Regions from separate parts of the Paenibacillus kribbensis genome, predicted to be linked through region 2. Evidence: riboswitches for the same ligand, from Rfam matches in the RefSeq annotation. Region 2 holds a riboswitch; each other region holds the start of a gene.
The links. Region 2 has a riboswitch for cobalamin ahead of B4V02_RS18430 (ABC transporter substrate-binding protein). Riboswitches for the same ligand answer to the same signal wherever they lie in the genome.

Region 1: another riboswitch for cobalamin. It lies ahead of cobJ (precorrin-3B C(17)-methyltransferase); the one in region 2 lies ahead of B4V02_RS18430 (ABC transporter substrate-binding protein).
Region 3: another riboswitch for cobalamin. It lies ahead of metE (5-methyltetrahydropteroyltriglutamate--homocysteine S-methyltransferase); the one in region 2 lies ahead of B4V02_RS18430 (ABC transporter substrate-binding protein).
Region 4: another riboswitch for cobalamin. It lies ahead of B4V02_RS00320 (ABC transporter substrate-binding protein); the one in region 2 lies ahead of B4V02_RS18430 (ABC transporter substrate-binding protein).

What each region holds. Positions count from the first base shown of each region.
Region 1 covers NZ_CP020028.1:344,958-350,934, reverse strand. The annotation lists gene B4V02_RS01550 (sirohydrochlorin chelatase) at 1-943, opposite strand, end outside; gene cobJ (precorrin-3B C(17)-methyltransferase) at 1,035-2,846, opposite strand; cobalamin riboswitch at 3,102-3,287, opposite strand; gene B4V02_RS01535 (LOG family protein) at 3,345-3,899, opposite strand; gene B4V02_RS01530 (uroporphyrinogen-III synthase) at 4,057-4,908, opposite strand; gene B4V02_RS01525 (GerAB/ArcD/ProY family transporter) at 5,010-5,977, opposite strand, start outside.
Region 2 covers NZ_CP020028.1:4,140,587-4,146,563, forward strand. The annotation lists gene B4V02_RS18410 (bifunctional adenosylcobinamide kinase/adenosylcobinamide-phosphate guanylyltransferase) at 1-287, opposite strand, end outside; gene cobT (nicotinate-nucleotide--dimethylbenzimidazole phosphoribosyltransferase) at 284-1,354, opposite strand; gene B4V02_RS18420 (ABC transporter ATP-binding protein) at 1,400-2,233, opposite strand; gene B4V02_RS18425 (FecCD family ABC transporter permease) at 2,230-3,276, opposite strand; gene B4V02_RS18430 (ABC transporter substrate-binding protein) at 3,273-4,280, opposite strand; cobalamin riboswitch at 4,483-4,692, opposite strand; gene B4V02_RS18435 (histidine phosphatase family protein) at 4,771-5,541, opposite strand; gene cbiB (adenosylcobinamide-phosphate synthase CbiB) at 5,556-5,977, opposite strand, start outside.
Region 3 covers NZ_CP020028.1:314,110-320,086, forward strand. The annotation lists gene B4V02_RS01385 (3-ketoacyl-ACP reductase) at 1-90, opposite strand, end outside; gene B4V02_RS01395 (PadR family transcriptional regulator) at 372-701, opposite strand; gene metE (5-methyltetrahydropteroyltriglutamate--homocysteine S-methyltransferase) at 1,183-3,501, opposite strand; cobalamin riboswitch at 3,664-3,863, opposite strand; gene nrdG (anaerobic ribonucleoside-triphosphate reductase activating protein) at 4,011-4,508, opposite strand; gene B4V02_RS01410 (anaerobic ribonucleoside triphosphate reductase) at 4,505-5,977, opposite strand, start outside.
Region 4 covers NZ_CP020028.1:65,422-71,398, reverse strand. The annotation lists gene nikB (nickel ABC transporter permease) at 1-475, opposite strand, end outside; gene B4V02_RS00320 (ABC transporter substrate-binding protein) at 491-2,074, opposite strand; cobalamin riboswitch at 2,277-2,472, opposite strand; gene B4V02_RS00315 (hypothetical protein) at 2,988-4,058, shown strand; gene B4V02_RS00310 (nucleobase:cation symporter-2 family protein) at 4,139-5,449, opposite strand; gene B4V02_RS00305 (xanthine phosphoribosyltransferase) at 5,443-5,977, opposite strand, start outside.

The sequences.
Region 1 (5,977 bases), 2.0 Mb from region 2:
GGTTATGTCCATGATGATCATGATCGTGGTTATGTCCATGATGATCATGGTGGTGATGGTGATCATGTCCGTGATCATGGTCATGATCGTGATGGTGGTGGTGATGCTCCTGCGCCTCCAAGCGGAACTGGCAGTTGTCGCAATTCGCAGCAACCTTGCCGAACAAGCCTTCATTCGCCCGCTCCAGCACCAGCTCGACCAGTTGCGGATGGAAACCAAAATACCCCCCGATTTCAACCTGCAATTCAGGATGAGCCTCGGCAAATTCCTCGGTCATTTCTCCGATGCGTTTAATCAGCACCCCCGTGAACAGAAAATATGGAAGTACGATAATTTTTTTGGCTCCCAATCGTACACAGCGTTCCAGGCCATCCGGGAAAGAAGGCTGCGTCACACCGATAAAGCAGCTCTCGACCCAGGTATAAGAAAGCTTCTCCCACAGTATGCGGCAGATTTTGAAGAAATCGCTGTTGGCATCGGGATCGCTGCTCCCGCGTCCCAATACGAGCACCGCCGTTTCTTCGTCCGTTGCCTCGCCGGATGCCTCTGCAGCGCTATTCATTCCCGCCGGAACTGCAACCGGACGAGCTTCTTTCAAACGGCTTAGCAGGATGCTAACGATTTTTTCGTGAACGCCAATCGGACGTCCATATACAAATTCCACTTGCGGATATTTCGCTTTCGCTCGGTCAATTGCCATCGGAATATCAATTTTGGCGTGCACTGCTGCGAACAAAATAATCGGCACAAGAACGACACGTGTCGCCCCTTTCTCCACACACGCCTGTACCCCTTCAGCAATACTGGGGCGTGCCAGCTCCAGGAAACAGGTTTCTACACACGTCCCCGGTACGCGAGCTGCTACCGCCTGCGCAAATTCCAACAGCTCCTCGTTCCCCTCCGGGTCCCGGCTTCCATGTCCAACCAACAATATTGCATTCACTGCTGTTTTTTCCTCCTCATGATAGGGATAGCCTGCATGACGCCCTATTTTATATATATGCTTGTGTCCGACTCATTAGGCTTCTGGTCCACTAATCACCACAAACCGCATTCACTTCTACCGTTGCAGGTGCATCTTCATGGTGGAAGCCAGCAACAACACCTACACGTTTGAAAAATTTATGAAAACGCTCGTTCGGATGCCCTTTTTCCTTGTACTCAGCGATGATATTTTCGACGACGTCTGTAATCTGTTCCCCCGGAATCCCTTCCGCTACAGGCTGGGCGGCATGAGCATTGCGGCCGAACTTTTTGCCGCCGAGGAAGAGATCGTATCCGCCCTTGCGGTAGACGATGCCGATATCCTCCAGCACCGCTCCATAGCAAGCCATACCGCAGCCGTTCAAAGCAATGCTGGTTTCTTTGGGTGCCTGCAATCCACCAAGCACAACCTGCAGATGCTCAGCCACAGGCACAGCGTCATCCTTCTCCATGTTGCAGAAGTCGCACGCCTTCACCTTAAATACGTCGCCAATGGGCATGACGATTAATCGCTCATCCCGCAACCGTCCAACCAGTTCCTCAGGATCTGCGCACGGTACGCGCAGCACGATCTGATGATCCGGCGTATACTCCAGCTCGCCATCATCCCCTGCTATCTCCGCGAGCAGGGCCATCTGGCGAGCGGTGAACTTTTTGTTTCCCACGCCAGGGGAAACACCCACCTCGAACAGCGCCGGCTTGCCAAAGCCGCCCGTCGCTGTCCCGGCCGCAGCCCCAGCTCCGGCCATGGCTGTCGCCCCATGGGCGCCCGCGGCGGGCGCTTGCCCGCTCCAGCGCGTGTTGGCTTCGCCCGGCAGCCTGCCGCCCACAGCGAGGCGGCCCAACGCCTCGGCTGCCAGCGATGCCGGGGCCGCCCCGGCTTGCGCCGCAGACGGCGCGGCCTGCACGGCAGCTACCGCTTGCGGGCGGGCCTGCGTGGCAACCGCAGCGGCAGCACCGCTCGCGGAAGGTCCGGGCGCGGCTGGAGCTGCGCCAGCCTGCGGCGCATTCAGCGCGCGATCCTCTTGCGCGCCCAGCGACCACGGCTCCGCTTCCGTGCGGAGCCGCTGATGCGGTTTGAGCGCCTGCTCGCTCGCATCGAGCGTATACTTGCGCTGATATCCACGCGGCGTTACAATCAGGCCGTCATATACCATCGTCGAGGTATTGCCGATGATTACGGTCGTCAGCATCCCGATGTCATGGTTCAGCATATCCTCCAGTGTCGTCACAATCACCTGCTGACGTTCACGGTAAGCACTCTTAACCAGTCCAACCGGAGTCTGCGGATCACGATAGCGCAGCAGAATGGACTGCGTTTCAACAATTTGGCGTGTACGCCGACCACTGCGCGGATTGTATAATGCGATGACAAAATCCGCCGAAGCTGCGGCTTCCACACGCTTCACAATCGTTTCCCACGGGGTCAGATGATCACTCAGGCTGATCGTGCAGGCATCATGCATAACTGGCGCACCCAGCAATGAAGCGCAGGATTGAATGGCCGAGATTCCCGGCACGACTTCTACCTCAACCCCGTCCTCACGGCGCCAGCCCTTTTGCATCAGCACTTCATACACCAGCCCGGCCATACCATACACACCTGCGTCTCCACTGGAAATCACGGCTACCTTTTTGCCCATCTCTGCCTGTCGAACCGCCTCCTGTGCACGGCTCACTTCCTCTGTCATCCCTGTGCGTACAATCTCTTGTCCGTTCAACAACGGACGGATCAGATCCACGTAAGTGTTATAGCCGATAATGACCTCACTCTCGGCCAGCGCATCCAATGCCCGTTTTGTGATATGTTCCATATCTCCCGGTCCAAATCCGATCACCAGCAATTTTCCTAATGGACTCATCGTGTTCCTCCTCCTGTATCTCAAAAAACCCCCATCCTGCCCGGATGGGGTTCCCATGTACGCATCTTCTCACCAGACAAACAGATGCAAGCAGACATTTTTTGTCTCCCTCCATCCTGCTGTTGTTTTCCATCCGTCCGCTTACGCTTCAAACGCTTCTGAACATTCATGTCCACGTAAAGCTGCAACCAACATGGAAAAGCAACCTGTGCCTGGTTCCTGATTTCGTACACCCATCCTCTCCGCGAAGGTTATCGGTGCATACAGATCAAGGTAGGTCTCCTGACTTGGCATCAATAGATCTTTTCGTCTTCCCCGTTTTTCGCGAGTGACAACTTGAAAAAATCCTCTTCCTTACAGTGGCGGGACCGCTCGGGATTTGCACCCGATTCCCTGTTACCCTTTGCTTAGTCGCAAAGGCACCTTGTCTATCCGCTATTTGATTATGGGTCTTATCATAACCTTGCCTCAATCAGTTGTGCAAGCACGAAAAACGCTTTATTTCAAGTTCTCCGCCTTATTTTTTAGCATATGCATCAATTCATCCGGGTCCGCAGAGATGCTCAGCAGTGATGGATGCTCAGCCCCGGTAAAACCCTCCTGCACACTATGACGCACCATTTCCACCAACGGGTCAAAATATCCGCTCACATTCAGCAGACCAATTGGCTTGCGATGAATGCCGATTTGCGCCCAGCACAGCACCTCGAACAGTTCCTCAAAGGTCCCCAGACCGCCCGGAAGGGCAATAAACGCATCGGCCATGTCGCTCATTGCCGCTTTGCGTTCATGCATATTGGCAACCTCTATAAATTCGGTAACCCCTCGATGAATAATTTCCGCATCAAATAACAGAGTTGGCATGATGCCGGTGACCTGGCCACCGCCCGCCAGCATTCCATTTGCCACCTCGCCCATCAGCCCCCTGCTGGAGCCTCCGTAGACCAGGCGGACATGATGTCGGGCCATAGCCTCTCCCAGCTTGCCTGCCGCCTCAAGATATACCGATGAATGTCCAGGCCTGGACCCGGCAAATACACAAATAGAATTCACAAACGCTCAGCTCCTGTCCTAGTAGCATGCATCGAAAACGTATTCATTATATGAGATAAATATTTTCGCTATAACAAAAAATACTGACGCTGCATGTTCAACAAAAAAAGATAAAGGCCTCGTAGACCCTTATCTTTATTTTACGCTTGATCACATATCAGTGACCATTCACAACTTCCAGACCGAAGCCATGCGCCGAAGCGCTATGCTCAAAATATTTCCCCAGCTCGACCATCATCGCGCCCATACGCTCTTCTACCGGAAAGACGATTCGTTCAATTCCTTCCTCCAGCATGGACTGTGCGGTCACTTTGCCTACCGACACGGCAATAACATCCTGGCGGAAAGCCTCCAGCAAATCGTCCATACGGTTCTGTGCTCTGGCATATTGACACAAAAAGCGGATTTGCGGGCCACTGGTAAACGTAACTGCATCAACTTTGCGATTCAAGACATCTGCCAGCAATGCTTGCAAATTCGCTTCCTCGGGTGGAATATGCTTATAAGGAAGCACCTGCCGAGTTACAGCCCCCTGCTCGTCCAGCCATTTCACCAACCGCGGGGCCGGATCACCGTGCAGCTGCAGCAGCACTTCCTTCCCCTTCAGATCATACGGGGCAAAAGCCCGTGTCAACCCGGTCAAGCTTCCATCCTCGTCTCGTACATCCGGCGTGAAGCCCCGCTTTTTGAGTTCATTGACCGTCTTGTAGCCACGCGCCGCAATTTTCGAGGAATGTAGCAGTTCCATAATCTGCTCTGCCACGCCCATATCCTCCGCCATATCAAACAACGCGTCCAGCCCCATACCTGTCGTAAAAATGTTCCAGTCCGGCGGCTGCTTCACCCACGATACCACCGCGTTGCGCAGCTCAATATCATCCAGAAAAACCGTGCCCTGGGCCGGACGCAGCACTGGCTCGCCCCCCATTTTCGCAACCAGCAATGCCATTTCGTCTGCTTTACGGGGACCAGCAAGGGCAACTCTCTTGCCTGCCATGCGTTGTGCCATCCTGTTCCCTCCCTTGTAAAAATCATACTCCTTTCTACCAAGTATACAATTAGAGGGCCGAAAGACAAATAAAAATTACTTTTCCGATGAATACAGTAAACTTATAAGTTAGCTTTTCCTGTTCTACTTGCCTGCTGGCTTTCTTGCTGATTCGTGCTGACTTGCTGACCCGTGCTATCCTGCTTCTCTCCAGATGGCTTATGATGTTCGCTATCTTTTTCAGGCTTGGGTCGGAGCAGCAGCCAAAGCACAAAGGGCATGACAACAAAGAAAGCAATCATCACCACGGTCCATTCCCGGCTGAAATCATAAATTTGGACGATATTAGAGAACAACATAAAGGAGCAGACGTAACCCAGCAAACCCATAGGCCAAACCATCAGCCCCCCAAAAATATGGACAAACATGCGCTTAACCGTCAAACTGATGACGTACAAATCAACCCCGATTTTCGTAAGCAAGGTCGGTACGGTCAGTGCACCCACAAACAAGTCGAACCGATCCAGAAAGTCGGATAACTGCAACTGACGCGCCAGTTCATACGTAGGATAAAATAGCCGCGACAAGATAGGAACACCAATAACCAGTTCCTCCAGCAGCACGATTATAATCATAAAAACGGTTCCGATTAAATGTCCAAGCCACGCACTGCGGGCATTGTAGCTCCGTCCAGGAAGGATAAAGGGCAATATTATGAGGTCTGCCATATAGCCAAGCATCCGCCAGCTGCCTTTGACTACTCCACCTATATCCGGGTGTAAAAACGGCCTCATTGCTGAAAAATCTATATTGTGTCCGAAAAAAAGCGGCATCGTCAGCAGCGTCAGAATCAACGCAGGTACGGTAAATTCCGTCATACTCACGATGGTTCTGATTCCGCCTTTAGCCATAAACACCAAGGTCAACAGCATAATAAGAGATATGACGACAATCGGAGTCATCGGCAAAAGGACCACCTCCACCAGATCCGTAATAATCCTTAAATCCCTGGCGAAAATGATCAGAAATAAAATAAGATACACCGCAAGCAGCATGCGCCCCAGCATGGGGTGAGAGCTGACGATGGCCT
Region 2 (5,977 bases):
ACAGGCTGGCTGCCTTGCGCAGCCGACCTTGCCTCTACTTGTGCTATTTCAGGGAGGCCGCCAAGCCGCCGCAGCAGCTCCGGCAGTGCCTGCGCTTCCTCCAGCGTCTGCCAGTCATACCCGGCAGACTCGCGCTGGAACCGATGAAGGGCAATGCGCTCCTTCATCTCCGTGTCGTAGGCTTGTGCCGTGGCAATGTAGCAGGCGCGCGGCGCGCGCGTCATGCATAAGCGCTCGGCAAAGCCGCTTTTGCCGCTGCGTGCCCCGCCGGTCACGAGCGCCTTCATCGCTGCGCGGCTCCCTGACCGTCCGATACGCCAGCATCGGCAAAGGTCGCCATCTCGCGCATAATGCGGCACGCCGCATCAATCAGGTGCAGGCTCAGCGCCCCACCTGTGCCCTCCCCGAGCCGCATGTCCAAATGCAGCATGGGCTCCAGCTTGAGCTGGCGTAGCACCGCTGCGTGCCCGCGCTCGTCCGAGGCGTGCGAGGCGAGCATGTACGCCGCGCTTGCGGGCGCCAGAGCGCGCGCAGCGAGGGCAGCTGCGCCGGAAATAAAGCCGTCCAGCACGACTGGACAGCGATGTGCGGCTGCGCCGAGGATGACGCCCGCCAAGGCGGCAATCTCCAGACCGCCGACCTTGGTCAGCACGTCGAGCGCGTCATTTCCATCCGGCTGATTCACGTCCAATGCGCGGCAGACCACCGCTATTTTACGGGCAAGCCCAGCCGTATCTACCCCCGTGCCCCGGCCTACGATAACCTCCGGCTCCAGTCCGGTAAGGGCACATACGACCGCAGCACTGGCTGTCGTATTCCCGATGCCCAGCTCCCCGGTAACGAATAGCCGTGTGCCATCTTCGAACGCTTCGGCTACAGCTTCAGCTCCGGCCAAAATCGCCTGCTCCGCTTCCGTACGCAGCATGGCTGGCCCTTTGGCCATATTCGAAGTGCCCATGCGCACCTTGCGGCTCACCAAATCCGGGTGTGCGACATCCGCATTGACGCCAACATCTACAACCTTGACGTCTGCGCCCGCATGACGTGCAAGCACATTAATAGCAGCGCCTCCTGACAGCATGTTATACAGCATTTGCTGCGTAACCTCAGCCGGGAAGGCGCTGACCCCTTCTTCACATACACCGTGATCCGCAGCCATAACCATAACGGTCTTATGATTAAATTCTGGCTTGTCCACCCCTGTAATTCCTGCCAGCTGGATGGCCAGGCTTTCCAGCTTTCCAAGACTTCCCGGCGGCTTTGTTAATTGGTCCAGATGCTGTGATGCGGCCGAAGCCGCCACCTCATCCGGCGGGGTTATGCTATTAATCAGCTGACGCAGCTTTTCGCTCATACCTTCCACTCCCTGCTTCTTTTATAGTGTTATAAAATCTCCTACTCATCTACATGTATTACGAGCGCTTCTGCGCAGCAAAAGCTGCGGTACACCGCTGTCAGGATGAGGAAGCATCACAGGCTCAACACCGTATACACGGCGAATTCGCTCCTCGGTTAACAACTCCGCTGAGGCTCCCACCCCTTCAATCATTCCATCCTTGAGCACAAGCAAATCGTCGCAAAATTGGGCCGTCAAATTAAGATCATGCAGGACCGCAATGATCGTCACACCCGTTTCCTGCCTCCATTCTGCCAGCAGCTCCATAAATTCAAGCTGATAGCGCAGGTCCAGATAGGTCGTGGGCTCGTCCAGCAGCAATATTTGTGGCTCCTGCACCATCACCTTTGCCAAAGCTACACGCTGCCGCTGCCCCCCGCTCAGGCGATCCAATGCTCTGTCCGCCAGTGAGGCAAGGCCCAAACGCTCCAGCACGCGACCCGTGATAAAGCCAACATCCACCCCCTTTTCCCTGCCCAGCCAATCCTGATGAGGAAACCGTCCCATTTCTACAACTTCCCTGACGGTGTATCCTACGGGAGGAAGTCCCTCCTGCTGGAGTACGGCTACAAGTCGGGAAAGCTCTTTTCTGCTGTAGCTGCCGACCTTTTTACCATAGATATGAACACTGCCCGAGGTTGGCTGATCTACACCGGAAAGCAAATGCAGCAAGGTCGATTTTCCACTGCCGTTCGGACCAATAATCCCCCACCAAGACCCCTCATCTACGCTCCAGCTTATATTCTTCAACGCATGGAAATCTCCAAAAGCACGAGTCAGGCCAGCTACCTCTAATGCTCGAATATGCGTCTTCTGTGATTCACTTTGTTCTGTCACAGCAGTTCCCCCCTGCGCAGCTTTTTGTTCCGATACAGGAGGTACGCGAAGAACGGAGCACCGACGAAGGCCGTCATTACACCCAAAGGGATTTCTGTTGGAGCTAGCAGTGTGCGAGCCGCAGTGTCTGCCCAAGCCATAAAAATAGCTCCCCCCAGCGCGGATAGCGGAACAATCATCCGATAATCGGGACCTGTGACCAGACGGATGATATGCGGTACGACGAGTCCTACAAAACCAATGACTCCACATACCGAGACAGCAGCAGCGGTCAGCAGCGTGGATACGATCAGCACAGATAGCTTCGTGGCATCTACATGAACGCCCATATGAGCCGCCTGACGCTCACCCAAAGCCAGAATATTCAGCACCCGTGCCCGGTTCCACAGAAACACCAAGCCTATAACCACGTAAGGTAAAAGGATTCCCGTATACGACCAACCACGCAGACTAAGGCTCCCCATCGTCCAGTACAATATTTCATTGACCGTCTCCTTCGACATGGCTGTCAGGAAGGAAACAACCGCTCCCAGAAAAGATTGCATCACCACACCCGACAAAATGAGACTTTGTGTCGGAATCTTTCCACCTTCCCGTGCCAGCGTCAGCACCATCCACAGCGTCAGCATTCCGGTGAAAAACGCCACCAGCGGCAGCGTCCATATGCCAACAAAAGAAAACTGAAGCCCCCAATAAATCAGCACCGCCGCTCCTACCGAAGCACCCGAGGACACCCCAAGCGTGTACGGATCAGCCAACGGATTGCGCAGCACACCTTGAAATCCGGCTCCTGCCAGCGCAAGCGCAGCGCCTACCAGCATTCCGAGTAACACCCGTGGCAGTCTGACCTTCAAAATAATCTGTTCTGAGGACGTATTCCAATCCGGTGTAAACGTCTCACCTAACCCCGGTAGATGATTGATCAGAATACCTATGATTTGGCTGACCGGAAGCCTGGCTGAGCCCATGCCGAGACAGAGCAGCAGCGTCAACAGCAGCAAGACCAGACCTGTCCCTCCAAAGCCGATCAGTCTACGGTTCATTTGAAAATTTCAGGATACACGCCCTTGGCCACTTCCTTGAGACCTTCTGTCACGCGTGGACCCGGACGGCTGACCAAATTATCATCCACGGCAAAAACACGGTTATTGCGAACAGCCGAGATTTGATCCCATCCACTGCGGGCTTTGATGATCTCCCCGAGCGTTTGACCTGTTTTGTCATCCTTGACACTTTTGCTATACAAAATCACGTCTGGATTCGCAGCAATAATATTTTCCTCACTGATCTGGTACCAGCCCTTCTGCGTCGCACCTACATTTTCGCCGCCCGCCAGCGTAATCAGCTCGTCCATAAACTCACCCTTGCCAACCGTCCAGCCAGGTGAAAACTCAACGTACACTCGCAGCTTCTGCCCTTTGCCGATATTTTTAACACCGTTCTTCACTTCCGCTACGTCTGCTCTCATCTTGTCGGTCACCGTTCTTGCTTCCTTCTGATGATCGGTGATTTTCCCATATAATTCGATGTTGGCTATGACATCTTCAACTGTTTTGGGTTCAGTTTTAAAAATCATAATTCCCATGTCACGCAGCTTGGTCGTAGCCTGCTCGCTAAGAGATATCCCTGCAAAAACAACATCTGGATTCGCAGCAATGATCGCTTCTTCATTCGGCTTCATAATACCGCCCATTTTGGGCTTCTTCCCAGCCGCTTCCGGGTAATCGGAATAGTCGTCTACGCCGACAATTTCTTTATCCAGCCCGATAGCGAACAAAGCCTCGGTTTCTGCCGGGGAGACGGAAACGATTTTATCCGGCGCTTTTTTGAACGTAAACTCCTGCCCTGTTGCGTCCTTAATCGTTAACGGGTAAACCGTTTTGCCCGGAGGCTCTTGTGCAGTCGCTGTCTGTCCTGCCTGCTGCGAAGAAGCCTGATTCCCTTGATTTTCGGCGTTTTTTCCATTCGCGCCACATGCACTCAGTACAACCGCCAAGACTAAAGCCAATAAGCCTGCTGTCCAGACCTTTATTTTTTTCTCTGACATGATTTACACCCCTCCATAATAAATCGTAAGAGCGCTTGAACCTCATCCGATATCTTCTAAATCCAGCCTTCCTTCCCTTCAAAAAAACCCCGTATCCTTATATCAGGACACAGGGGTCACGTTAGCGCAGATCATTGCGCAGGCGGCAGCTTCTTCCGCATGGACAGTCACTGCGAACACGCATCCTTTCCTCGAAGGATTATGGTGAGAGGCGGACGGGCAGGTATCCTGACTTATGGCAGATGCCGCAGCCTATGTCCTTTATATGCTTGATGGCACATAAAGCAGGGCTTTAACAGGCATTTTCCATTTACAGTGGCGGGACCGCGCCGGATTCACACCGGCTTCCCTTTTAACAGCGCGTGAAGGGAAATTCGATTACACTGCGCTGACCTCGTCTGCTGGATATTTGATGTAGTGTTAGTCAAGCCGTTCTTTTACTTGATGATTATAGGTTAAAAAGAGACTGCTTACAACCCAAACAGCCTATTTACCAGCCCTTGTCTAACGAATGAGAAAGTATATTCGCTATGAACTTGTGCGGCTCTGCCAACCTCAACTGGATGCTGAGTGCAGCTCCCGGTTCCGGGTTTAGGCTCCAAAAATCATGCCCAGGGTTCAGCATACAAGCCAACTGACGAATGACGCCGCCATGCGTGACGACCAGAACAGAGGGAGGAGCATCAGCCAAACTTATTGGCTGAGCCTCCATAGCAAAACGCCACTCATACAGAGAGTCCAGAAAATCGCGCAAACGATGCTCAAAATCTGTCCAAGACTCTCCTCCAGGAGGCGTGATGCGTTGCGGCTCATCAATCCAAGCGCGATACAATGCCACACTCTTAAGCATGTCATACGTTTTTCCATCCCATTCGCCAAAATCAAGCTCTCGCAGGCGTGGGTCCATAATAGGAGGCTTAGCCGATAGGGCACGTCCAGATTTCAATGCTGATTCCGGCAAAATGATCTGCAAGGTCTGGCGACACCGCATCAAGTCACTGCAATAAATTCGAGCAAATGACCGACCTTGAAGCCTCTCACGCATTGGCTCCAATTCCTGCTCTGCTCCCGCCAGCAAACTGATATCAGAGTGTCCCAGATATCGACGCTCTCTGTTCCACAGGGTTGTGCCGTGACGTACCAGCACAAGCTCCAGATCCCATTGCGAATCTTCATTAGCATGATACGGCTCCATATCCTGCTGCGAGTTCAGACTTTGTTCGCATACTGGTTCCCTTTTTCCTTCTATAGCTTGTTTCAAGATGGCGTCACTCCTCACTGTATCCATTCCAAGGCAAAACAGCCTGCGGCTCCTAGCAGACACAATCCTGCAAACATACTGGACACAGTGAACATTAGCCGGATCGTGTGCCGGATATCCTCCGACTCCAGCGGTCGTAGCCCCTCACCCATATATGCACGAAAGGAGCGCACGCCGTGATAGACGTTATAGCCTCCGAGTCGAATCCCCAGTGCACCGGCAACGGCCGATTCCGGGAAGCCGCTGTTCGGGCTTGGATGCAGACGAGCATCCCGCTTGACTGTACGCCAGCTTCTTGCCGCATCATGCCGAAACATCCACGCCGCTGCCACAAGCATAACCGCTGTCAGGCGTGCCGGAATGTAGTTAGCTACATCATCCAGACGTGCCGAGGCCCAGCCTAAATGCAGATACTTTTCATTTTTGTAGCCGACCA
Region 3 (5,977 bases), 2.0 Mb from region 2:
AACGCCTTCCTTGGCCAAGGTTTCGGCAATTGCTTTGCCAATTCCTTTGCTGGCCCCCGTAATAATAGCTGTTTTATTTTTAAGTTCCATCCAGTCTCCTCCTTAATAGAATACATAACGGTCTGTGCATTTGAGTACATAGTTACATTATACAAGTATAAGTTCCTTGAACCAAACCTCGCCTCCAATGAGGAAGCCTGCTTAACCTGATTGGCTGTAAAATTGCCGGATGTTTATTTTGCGACAGGTGGGTATTTTGAAGGTTAGTAATTTCGGCATTGCCTGAACTAGCGGTGATGGATGTATTTTGTGCGAAGGCATTTTGAAGTGTTACATTACCCGAGTGTATATCTACCGTGGTCCATTTCTTGTTAATAGCTGTTGTTTCCTTCCTCCAGTAGGCTTGCGACATGATGGACAAAATCATTCCATTCCCGTGTAAGTATTGTCGTATAGTGGTTGCCTGTATCGGTCAGACGATAATATTTACGGGGGGGTCCCTCAGTCGATGCCTGTAAATAGGTTGTGCAGTATCCCTCTGATACCAGACGGCGAAGCAGTGGATATAAAGCCCCTTCGGCTACTTCGATATGACGGGAAACGGCTTGAGCCAATTCGTAGCCATATCGGTCCTTGCGACCAATTAGGACCAGAACGCACAGTTCAAGCACCCCTTTTTTGAATTGGATGTTCACATTCACGAGCGGTGCTCCCTTCCTGGATGTTATTGATGATTCATAGATGTCGTTCGGAATAAGGGGAAGAAACGTGTGTGTTTGTCTTAATTTTTCAAGGTACTAATCATGGAACAGTAGTCAGGTATAATTTAACATCATGTACTGATTAATGCAAGGTATTAAATTTTTATTAAGTAAATCTTTCGTGAAAAATGACTGGTTTTCGCCCTTCCAGGGCTCAATAATTAGCGAATGTTGTAGAAGAAAGTAGTTCTATTTAGAAATATCTCGAATGTTGCTTAAATGTGCAAATAGAACGTTCCTTTAATTTCATTTATTAAAATGATAGATTGCAAAGTATTCGACAGAGTTAAAGATCTCTTTTTATGAGAGGGAGGGAAGGCTGGAGTGGGAACCATCCCCCTTCCGGACTTTAGCTGAAAGGACCGGAAAGGGGAATGGAATATTGTGAGAATAATAGCGGTGGTACGAAAATGTACAAAAATCAATTGGATACAGCCAACGCATCCCGGGCGGCTTGAGCGGCCAGCACCATTTGCCGTAATGCGGCGATAGATTCCTCCTTGGTGCGGGTTTTCAGGCCACAGTCCGGATTAACCCAGAACAAATCTGATGGCAGGACGCGCAGAGCACGCTGGATCATACTTAGCATTTCGGCCACATCGGGAATGCGCGGGCTATGGATATCATACACCCCTAGGCCGATGCCTTTGTCGTATACCTGATCCTCAAAGCTGACAATCAGTTCTCCGTGGCTTCGCGAGGTTTCAATAGATATAACGTCGGCATCCATATCGGAGATGGACTGGATCATATGCTGAAATTCGGAATAGCACATGTGTGTATGGATTTGGGTCGCAGGCTCAACGGTGGCTGTGGTCACAAGGAAGGCTTGAACCGCCCAGTCCAGATACGCTTGTTGTTGCTCTTTTTTCAGCGGAAGTCCTTCGCGAATTGCGGGCTCATCGACCTGAATCATGCCTATGCCCGCTTGTTCCAGTGCCTCTACCTCTGCCCGCAATGCCAGCGCTAGCTGCAAAGCAACCTGGCTGCGCGGAATATCATTACGTTCGAAGGACCAGTTTAAAATGGTCACAGGGCCTGTAAGCATCCCTTTAACAGGTTTGGAAGTCAAGGATTGAGCGAAGGCTGTTTCTTCCACAGTCATGGGTTGATCGAACAAAACGTCCCCGTATATAATCGGCGGTTTGACGCATCGGGAGCCGTAGGATTGCACCCAACCGTTTTGCGTAAAAGCAAAGCCTTTTAGCTTCTCGCCAAAAAATTCAACCATGTCTGTTCGTTCAAATTCCCCGTGTACAAGCACGTCAATGCCAATTTCCTCTTGAATATCAATCCATTCCTTGATTTGCTGCTGGATGAATGTCCGGTACTGCTCGGCAGACCATTCTCCTTTGCGATATTGCAGACGAGCTTTGCGAATCTCGGCGGTTTGCGGGAAGCTGCCGATGGTCGTTGTAGGCAGTGGAGGCAGCTTCAGCTTATCCTGCTGAATCGCACGACGCTGGGCGAAAGGAACGCTGCGTGACTGAGGCTCTTTGGCCAGCAGTGCGGCCATATCGGTAGCCGTCTGTACACGTGCCGCTGAGCTGTTGAAGCGGGCTACCGCATCTGCGCTTTGTTCAACCTGCGCAAGAGCGGATGGATTGCGCTCGCCAAGTGCAGCTGTCAGAGCAGCGATTTCCTCGAGCTTTTCATCGGCAAAGGCCAGCGCATGCACCAGCTCTATGTCCAGCTTTTGCTCTGCTTCCAGACTGACCGGCACGTGCAGCAGGCTGCATGACGGCTGTACGATCAGCTGTGTGGGGCTTGTCTGTTCCGCCAGCTGACTGAGCAGCGCAGCTACGGCCTTCAGATCACTGCGCCATATGTTGCGTCCGTCAACGACTCCAGCGCCCAGCGTTTTCCCTGCAGGAAAGCCATGCTGCAGTACATGCTGAAGATTTTCGCCATCATCATGCACAAAATCAAGACCCAAACCCTGTACCGGAAGGGTGGACAGGTGTTTATAATGCTCCAGGCTGCCAAAGTAGGTTTGCAGCATAATGTTTAAGGCTGGTGCCGCTTGGGTCAAAGTCTCATAGGCTTCCTGAATAATGTCCAAATCCTCAGCCGGGAATAAGGTGGTCAGGACAGGTTCATCGATCTGAACCCACTGAACACCTTCCGCTGCTAGCTCAGACAGGACACGGGTATACAACGGCAGGAAGCTTCGTACAATTGTGGCTAGATCTTTACGGTCATAGCCTTTGGACAGGGCCACGAATGAATAAGGACCGATGAGGACCGGCTTGCCTTCAATGCCCAGCTCCTGCTTGGCCTCACGATAAGCCTGCAAGGGTTTGTTTTCGGTGAGTACCGGGGCTGCATTTGCCAATTCGGGCACGATGTAGTGGTAATTGGTATTCAGCCATTTGGTCATTTCACTGGCGGTAGCCCCCTTTTGCCCACGAGCGATCCCGAAATAAACAGATAGAGGAACCGGGCCTGCGGGCCGATAGTTGAAACGTTCTGGCACCAGGCCAAACATTACGGATGTATCAAGCATGTGATCGTAATAAGAGAAGTCTCCGACAGGAATGAGGTCAATTCCCTTGTCTTGCTGCTTGCTCAGATGCTCCAGACGCAATCTTTTCATCTCACTATGCAGTTCGCTTTCGTCTATACTGCCGTTCCAAAAGCGTTCCAGTGCTTTCTTCCATTCCCGGTTTCCGCCGATACGGGGATAACCCAGATTACTGCTAATCAAGTCGGACAATGCAGGCCGTTCGTTAATAGACATGTGCTTTTCCTCCTAGCTGGCAACCAGTTTATTTTTACGTACCAAAAAAGGCATTCCATCCCCCAGGCTTAAAAATGAGTAGGGGAAAGAATGCCTCCGTGATTAGAAAAATCAAAAATACGGCGACTGCTCTTAACACCTCCCTATCTCCCGTAGGTACTTGCGATGTTGTTGAAATAGGCAGGTCTCCTGACTCACGGATCATGATTTTCAGCAATCCTTCCCGGTCTGTGTGTGAACCAGTGGATATATGAATAGCTGAAAATTCCCCGTATACAGTGGCGGGACCGTGCCGGATTTGCACCGGCTTCCCTTTTAAGTCTGAACTGAATAGAACAGACACCTATCTCCAAGCTATGCAATTAAGGTATGACGAATATTTATGCACTCGTATACTTGTTCATCATCATAAGTGAAACTGACGGGATGCGCAATAGAAAAAAGACAAGCCTTCCCTATAGTGGGGGACTTGTCTTAGGATATAACATTTGGCAGAGTACAAAATGATCTCAAGCTAATGAAACGGCATGACCTGCCTGAATACTGGCTTTTACATCCACCAGACGCTGATTGCGACTGCCCCGGAAGCGGAGAGTCAGGTCCTTTTGTTGCTCTACAAAAGGTCCATCCACAATTACATCGCATAGCAGCGCCAGCTCCCGTCGAGCCTGATCTGCGAGCAAATCCTCATAGACAAAACCCGTATAAGCCCACACGTTTCGATCAGGACAGGCTGCGCGGAAGTCACGTACAAATTGCGAGCATTCCTGCGCGGAGAAAAACGGGTCTCCTCCGCAGAGAGTCAGTCCGTCCAACAACGGATTGTCCATGATGTCACGGATGACTTCCTGTTGTCGTTCGGGCGTGAATGGCTCACCTGCGCGGAAGTTCCACGACGCCGGATTGAAGCAGCCGGGACAGGCATGGCGGCAGCCACTAATGAACACGACGGTGCGCAGGCCGTACCCTTCGTTCAGAGATTCCGGAATATAGCCGCACAAATTCACTTATGCTTCACCCGGTCGCGAACTTCGGCTTGCTTGGCAGCATTGAAGCGAACGGTATAATCACCTGTCAGATATCCGGTTACCCGACGCAAACGTTGAAAGTGCGTGTGTTCCTCGTCTGTGCCACATTGGGGACAGCTTGTCCCGATAATTCCTTCATAGCCGCAGTCCGTGCAGCGGTCTACCGGATGGTTGATGGAGAAGTAGCCGATGTTCTGACCAAGTGCGTACTGCACAATTTTAAGAAACGCATCCGGGTTATTCCGCGCATTGCCGTCCAGTTCGATGTACGAAATCGCGCCAGCGTTGCACAGATTATGGAACGGAGCCTCCAAACTGATTTTACGGGCAGCTGGCAGCGTGTAATACACAGGTATATGGAAAGAATTCGTGTAGTATTCTCGATCATTCACCTCGGGAATAATTCCAAAATCACGTTGGTCCAGCAGTGTGAACTTGCCGGACAAGCCTTCGGCAGGTGTAGCGAACAATGTAATGTTCAGGTTGTAATGTTCACTCATCCGGTCGCAATACACGCGCATGGAAGTGATGACTCGCTGAGCCTCACGGTATACAGCGTCATCCTCTCCGTGATGCTTGCCATACAGTGCCTTCATGCATTCGGCTAACCCGATAAATCCGAGCGACAGCGTACCGTGCTTGAGCACGCTTCCCACTTGTTCATTCGGCTCCAGCTTATCTCCACCTTCCCATACGCCTTCGCGCATCATAAAGTCTGACGCTTTGGCAGGCTGGCTGGTTTGGATATGATAGCGATGCATGAGTCCATCCACAGCAATGCGCATAACCTCTTCCAGTTTGGCATCAAAGCCATCCCGGTCAGGCAGCTTGCGCTTGCCTGTGCAAATGCCATATTCAATGCCGAGACGCACCAGATTAATGGTATTAAACGAGAGATTCCCCTTGCCGCTTTGACGGTTTCTGCCGAAACGGTCAGCAATGGTGCGGGTACGGCAGCCCATCGTTGCAATGATGGTATCCGGGTCATCTGCGCGGTAAAAGGGCAGGTTGAAGGTAGCATCCACATTTACAAAATTGGGATACATCCGTTTGCTGGAGCATTCTACAGCCTTTAAGAACAGATCGTAGTTGATATCGCCCTCTGCTTGATTGACTCCTTTTTTACATTGGAAAATATGCTGTGGAAAAATAGGAGTTTCCCCGCTGCCCAGGCCGCGAATCGTGGCTTCCAGCAGCGATTGCGAGACAAGCCGTCCTTCAGCAGAAGTACACATCCCGTAATTCAGTGAAGTGAACGGAATTTGTCCCCCCGCCCGACTGCTCATGGTGTTCAGGTTATGAATGAGCGATTCAGCGGCCTGCCGGGTCTCTGTTTTCGTTTCTTCGCATGCAAATGCATAGGAACGAGGGCAGATTGCCTGCAATTGGGTATTGGCTATATGTAGTTCATCCTCAGACAGCGCAGGCATAATCTCTTCCTCAAACAG
Region 4 (5,977 bases), 1.7 Mb from region 2:
AAAACAAATAGATCAACAGAAAGCCAAGCCAAAAGGAGGGAATGGACGAGCCCAACAGGGCCAAAAGTCTGCTCAGACGATCCAGCGGGCCGCTGGATTTGACCGAGGCGGCCAGTCCCATCCCCAGAGTCAGCACGGTCATCACGGCAAATCCGGCCAAAGCCAGCTCTACAGTAGCAGGCAGTCTGCTCCACAGCTCGGCCAGCACCGACTCCTTGGATACATACGAAGTGCCCCAATGCCCTGTGAACACATCCCGCAGCCAGTTCACATACTGAATATGAAGCGGCTCATTCAAGCCCAGCTCATTCCGCAGTGCCGTCAACGCCTCCTCAGAGGCAGGTACATTATGTGCAGTAAGCAAAATGGTAGCAGGGTCCCCCGGAGCTAGTCTCATCAGCACAAAAGTCACCGTAGAGACAGCAAATACAATGATGACCAGCTGCGCCGCACGTTCCAGAATAAAACGAATCATAAGATACGTAGCCCGCTATTTCGCAATATCGGATTGCGCTGTAATGTAGTAATACTCAATCGGATGGGGCGTAAAGCCCTCTACCCCTTTTTTCACACCAAATACATTGTCAGGATGCACAATGAACGACTGCGGTAAATTCGTATTAATGATATCTAATGCTTGCAGTGTCAACCCATTGCGCTCTGCAGTATCTTTTGCCAACTTCAACCGGCCAAGAATGTCCTCCAGCGGTTTGGAGACATAACGGCTCACGTTAGCTTCGCTTTTCGAAGAATAAAAGGTATCCATAAAATATTGCGGCTCCCCTGTATGGGCCGTCAGCATACTGTACATGGCAAAATCCCAATCGTTTTTGGTCAACGCCTCATCAATATTTTCCACCTTGCGAATCTTGACCTGAATCCCCTCTTTCAGTAATTGGCTCTGGATGACCTCAGCCATTACGGATAGCTCCGGGCGCTGAGGGAAGGTCAGCAGCGTAACCTCGAACGGCTTGCCTTGCTTGGTCCATGTACCTTGGGCGTCCTTTCGCCAGCCATCCTTTGTTAGCAGCTGCTCCGGCGTTCCGTCCAGTGCTTTACGCTCGACCTTCCCGAAGGGAAGAATACTCGGGAATGGACTGCTTGCCTCCGTACCAAAGCCTCTCATGACCGCACTCACAATGGATGCGCGTGGAATCAGACTGTCCACAACCTTGCGGTTCGCTGCGTCTTTGAACACAGGCGACTCCATATTGTACACGATCATATGGGTACGCAAGGAAGGAGCCGACAGCACCTGCAGCTTGTCGTTCTTTTTCAACACCTCCGCGTTATCCACCGGAATATCCGTCGCTACGTCCACCTCACCGGATTGCAGCGCCATCAGGCGCGAATTGCCATCCGTAATGAACTTCATCGTCGCTTCAGCCAGATGAGCCTTCTCTCCCCAATATCCGTCATAGCGTTCTACAACCAAGGATTGATCCTTGTTGAACGCTTTGATTTTAAAAGCACCTGTCATCGCAGGATAGCTCTGCTCATCTTTCATAGACGCTACATCCAGCACAATCGTCGATGGATCAGCCAGATTGGACACCAGCGCCGCGTTCGGCTGGTTTGTCGTGATTTTCAACGCCAGCGGACCGCTTACATCAATGGACTTCACATCCAGCAAATCCTTCGCCAGATGGCTTTTTTGAATAGAACGGAGCAGCGAAGCCTTGACGCTGGCTGCATCCATACTTTTTCCATCATGAAAAGTAACCTTATCCTGCAAGCTGAACGTCCAGACGGTAGGACTATCCTGCTTCCACCCTTTCGCCAGCCAAGCTACAGGCTCCAGCTGTTCATTCAAACGGACAAGTGTCTCACCTGCACCGGACCGCATAACATCCCAGCTATTATCTCCGTGCGGGTCAACGCCTGACGGTTTCCAAGTGTATGCCATCACCAGCTTTTTATCCGCTGCGTTCTGCTTAGTGGGTGTGTTTTCACCCTTGCCGGAGTTGTCCGCCATCTTATTGGTTGTGGCACATCCCGAAAGAGCCATAACTACCATCAGCAGCAGCAATCCCGTACATATGAGCCATGAACGCCTATTACGATTGCTCATCATTCCATAAATCCCCCTCTATCTTGTAAAATCATATAACCTAACGTGAAAAAAGCATCCCCGACCGCATGATCAGCAGTCAGAAATGCTTCCATTATAAAATGCCAAAGCTCACCCTCTGCACCCTCTAAAAAAGGGGATCGGTCGGTTTCAGACATTCCGTATGCAGCACGCCTAACCACCTCCCCAGCATCCCGTGGGTCCGACAGTGATGTTAAAACAGGCAGGTCTCCTGACTTCAGGCGTACCTTTCAGGCCTTCCCGGTTCTTCACAGTTCCAGTGGCTGTTCTGAAAACTCCAGCAGTCTTCTGCTGATGCCTGTATACAGTGGCGGGTCCGTGTCGGAATGTACCGAACTTCCCTTTTAAGTGAACACATAGCCCACCACTACAAGGCTTCAATAAACCCTGTATGTGGAAAGTTCGGCTCACACCTGTTTTCTTCCTTTATTCCTTTATATTACGATTTAGGACTATCTTATTTTGTTGCTACTGACTTGTCAACAAATGTTGCGAAATAATTTAAATTTGAACGATATGGTGAGAATCAGAGCTATGGCTTTCCGTTGCATGCACGCAATTCACGTGCTAAAATTAGGTATATAGATACCCACCGTGTCCGTATACTAAAAAAGAGTCTTCGCCGCTCCAACGGCAAAGACTCTAGGACTTGAAAGGCTGTGGATCACCACCACGGCGCGCTGCATAACTGAATGTTAATGCAAACGAAACCCACCGTTAGGCGCCTAACCTAATTACGCGGTGGGTTTTCGCTTGTTCCGAAATTTGTACACCACGCCTCTTCCTACCACTCTAGCAAATTCTTCTAATATATAAACCAACTAAGAGTTAACTTTAGCACCACTGCGCAGTAAAAATATTAGTAAATCCCTCATCTTAGAAAGGATGTATCCTTTTGAAAATAAACAGCTTTCGCTTCTTTATACTTTCCTTGCTCGTTCCAGCTCTGTTATCTTCCTGCTCTCCATCTTCTACTCCAGCAACAGAATCAATTCCATCGAAACAAATCCAATCAGGCGAAAAGACAGCTCCAGTCGGACAAGGCCAATATCTATCCATGACCTATACAGAATATGTGAATGGGAAAAATACAGATAAAGGTATGGTTATGCGGGTCATGACGTATGACTTAAGCAGTAAAAAAATGGCCAAGATGGCTGATGTACCTTATACTTCTCAATACCCACTTTCTGTAGTGTCCTTACCTGATCACAAAATTTATTATTCTGCTGATGTTGATGATAAGGGAGACCAATTATTTTCGTACGATTTAAATTCAAAAAAAATCGAACAATTATCCGATAATTTGTTTGCGATTAATCGTATAGTACCAACTACTCCAGAAGGTCCACTCGTTCTAGCCGCCGTCAAAAAAGGGGAACGTACACTTAAAACCGTTTTCTACAATAAATCAACTCATACAATGCAGTTCTTGCATGATGAAAATCAGGATATGAATACTTGGTCTGTATCTTACAACCCTAGCAAAAGCGCAACTTACATTTCCCAATTTTCTGAAAATGGACGAGATAAACAAAGAGACATCGCAACCAAGAAACAGGCCACTATGATCCCTCCGGACTACAGGGTTACAGAATTCAATAACATCACCAAACAAGAGAGACCTGTCATCACACTAAAGAACGAACAAATCCTATCAATGTCCAGCAGTAATGATCAATTGCTCCTGGTAACTGCTCGTTTCATTAATCATGGTAACCCCGAGTATAGTCTTGTGGATATTGCTACTGGCAAACGCACCAAGCTTGAACTCCCCATTTCGTCCCGCAGCTTTATCTATATGTCCCCGGACGGCAAGGGCATCTATTATTTGGGCAGTGCCTCCCAGAAAAATCAGGAGGAAGGGCGCGGCGTATATTATTATGATTTCACATCAAAAATCCAAACCCCAATCTTCATACAGGAAGAGGGTTTTATCAATAACTTCATGCTGCTGAACAAATAATCCGTTCTGAATAATCCTATGCCAAAAAGCCGGAAAAAGAGGCTTACGTCCTCTCTCCGGCTCTCTTTATATATTCCTAATCATCCAACCTTCTGCGGAACCTCCGACACATTCACGCCTTTGACCGAATCCCCCTGTTTTCTCGTCAAAACGATGTTCAACACAATCGCGGTAATCGAGCCGGATACGATGCCATTTTGCAGCAGCATTTTGGCAAAGCTCGGCAGTTGGTCGAACATTTGTGGTAGAACGGCAGAGCCGAGGCCCACGGCAATGCTGCATGCCGCGATGAGCAGATTGCTTTCCTTCCGTAGGTCCACTTCTGACAAAATGGACATGCCGGATGCAGCGACCGAGCCAAACATGACGATCATCGCCCCGCCCAGTACGGCATTCGGAATGACGGTCGTCAAGGCTGCCAGCTTGGGCAACAAACCGAGAACAACCATGATTCCCCCTGCTGCAAAAATAACGTTACGCGATTTGACGCGAGTCAGCGAGATCAGACCAACATTTTGCGAGAAGGCCGTGTAAGGGAACGCATTAAAAATCCCCCCCAGCATAATCGCAAGTCCTTCGGAACGAAGTCCATTGACGATTTGCTTCTGCTCCACCTTCTGATCAATCGCCTTGCCTACTGCCAGATAAACCCCCGTAGACTCGACCATGCTGACAATATTGACGATAATCATCGTACATACCGCCATAATGCTAAACTCCGGCTTGCCAAAATAAAACGGCTGCGCAACACTCACCCATGAGGCATCCGCCACGGGAGCAAAATGTACCATTCCCATCGCATAAGCGACCACAGTACCTGCAAACAAACCGATAAGCACGGAAATCGAACGCAAAAAGCCCTTGGCTACTCTATTTACTAGCAGAATAACCAGCAGTGTAACCAACGCCAGCAGTAAATTACGCGGCTGTCCAAAATCTGCGCTGCCCTGTCCACCTGCTACATTGTTCATCGCCACCGGGATGAGGGACAGACCGATAATGGTAACGACCGAACCAGTAACCACCGTCGGGAAAAAGCGTAGCAGCTTGCCATACAGCGGTGCCGCAAGCACCACGAATATCCCGGATAAAATAATGGCCCCGTACGCGGTCGCCAGGTTCGAGGTCGAGGCAATCGCGATCAGCGGTCCTACCGCCGTAAACGTACAACCCAGAATGACCGGTAGTCTGCTGCCGAAAAAACGTGTACCCATAATCTGCAGCAACGTGGCAATCCCACAGGTGAACAGATCGGCGGCTACCAGATAGGCCATTTGGGCTGGCGTCAGGTGCAGCGCTCCTCCTACGATCAGAGGAACGGCAATCGCTCCGGCGTACATCGCCATGACATGCTGGAAACCCAGCGCAAATAACTTTTGTTTGCTTAACATCCCACATTCTCCTTAACGGGAGGAATCACCGCATCAGCTTCCTCTATAAAATGAACCTCGCCCGGTGCCATAGAAGCGATACGCGCAAGAGAACGTACAGCAATGCCTCTTTGCTCCAATAGTCCGCGTCCTTCCTGAAAGCTCTTTTCGATGACGCAGCCAACCCCGGCCAGCTCCGCTCCCGCTTCCTTCACAATATCCGTAAGCCCAACCAAGGCTGCGCCAGTAGCCAGAAAATCATCCACGATCAGCACATGGTCGCTGGCATCCAGATATTTTTGGGAAATGCTCACTTGATAGGTTTCCTGCCGTGTGAACGAATGAACCTCAGCGAAGTATACCTGCTCATTCAGCGTGATTGCCTTCTTCTTCTTTGCATAAATAAACGGGACACCCAGAGCAATGGCTGTAGCCATCGCAAACTGAATACCGCTGGCTTCAATTGTAAGCACCTTGGTAATCGGGGCACTGCCGAACAAGCGTGCGAATTCCTTGCCAATTTCCAATGCCAACGCTGTATCCACCTGA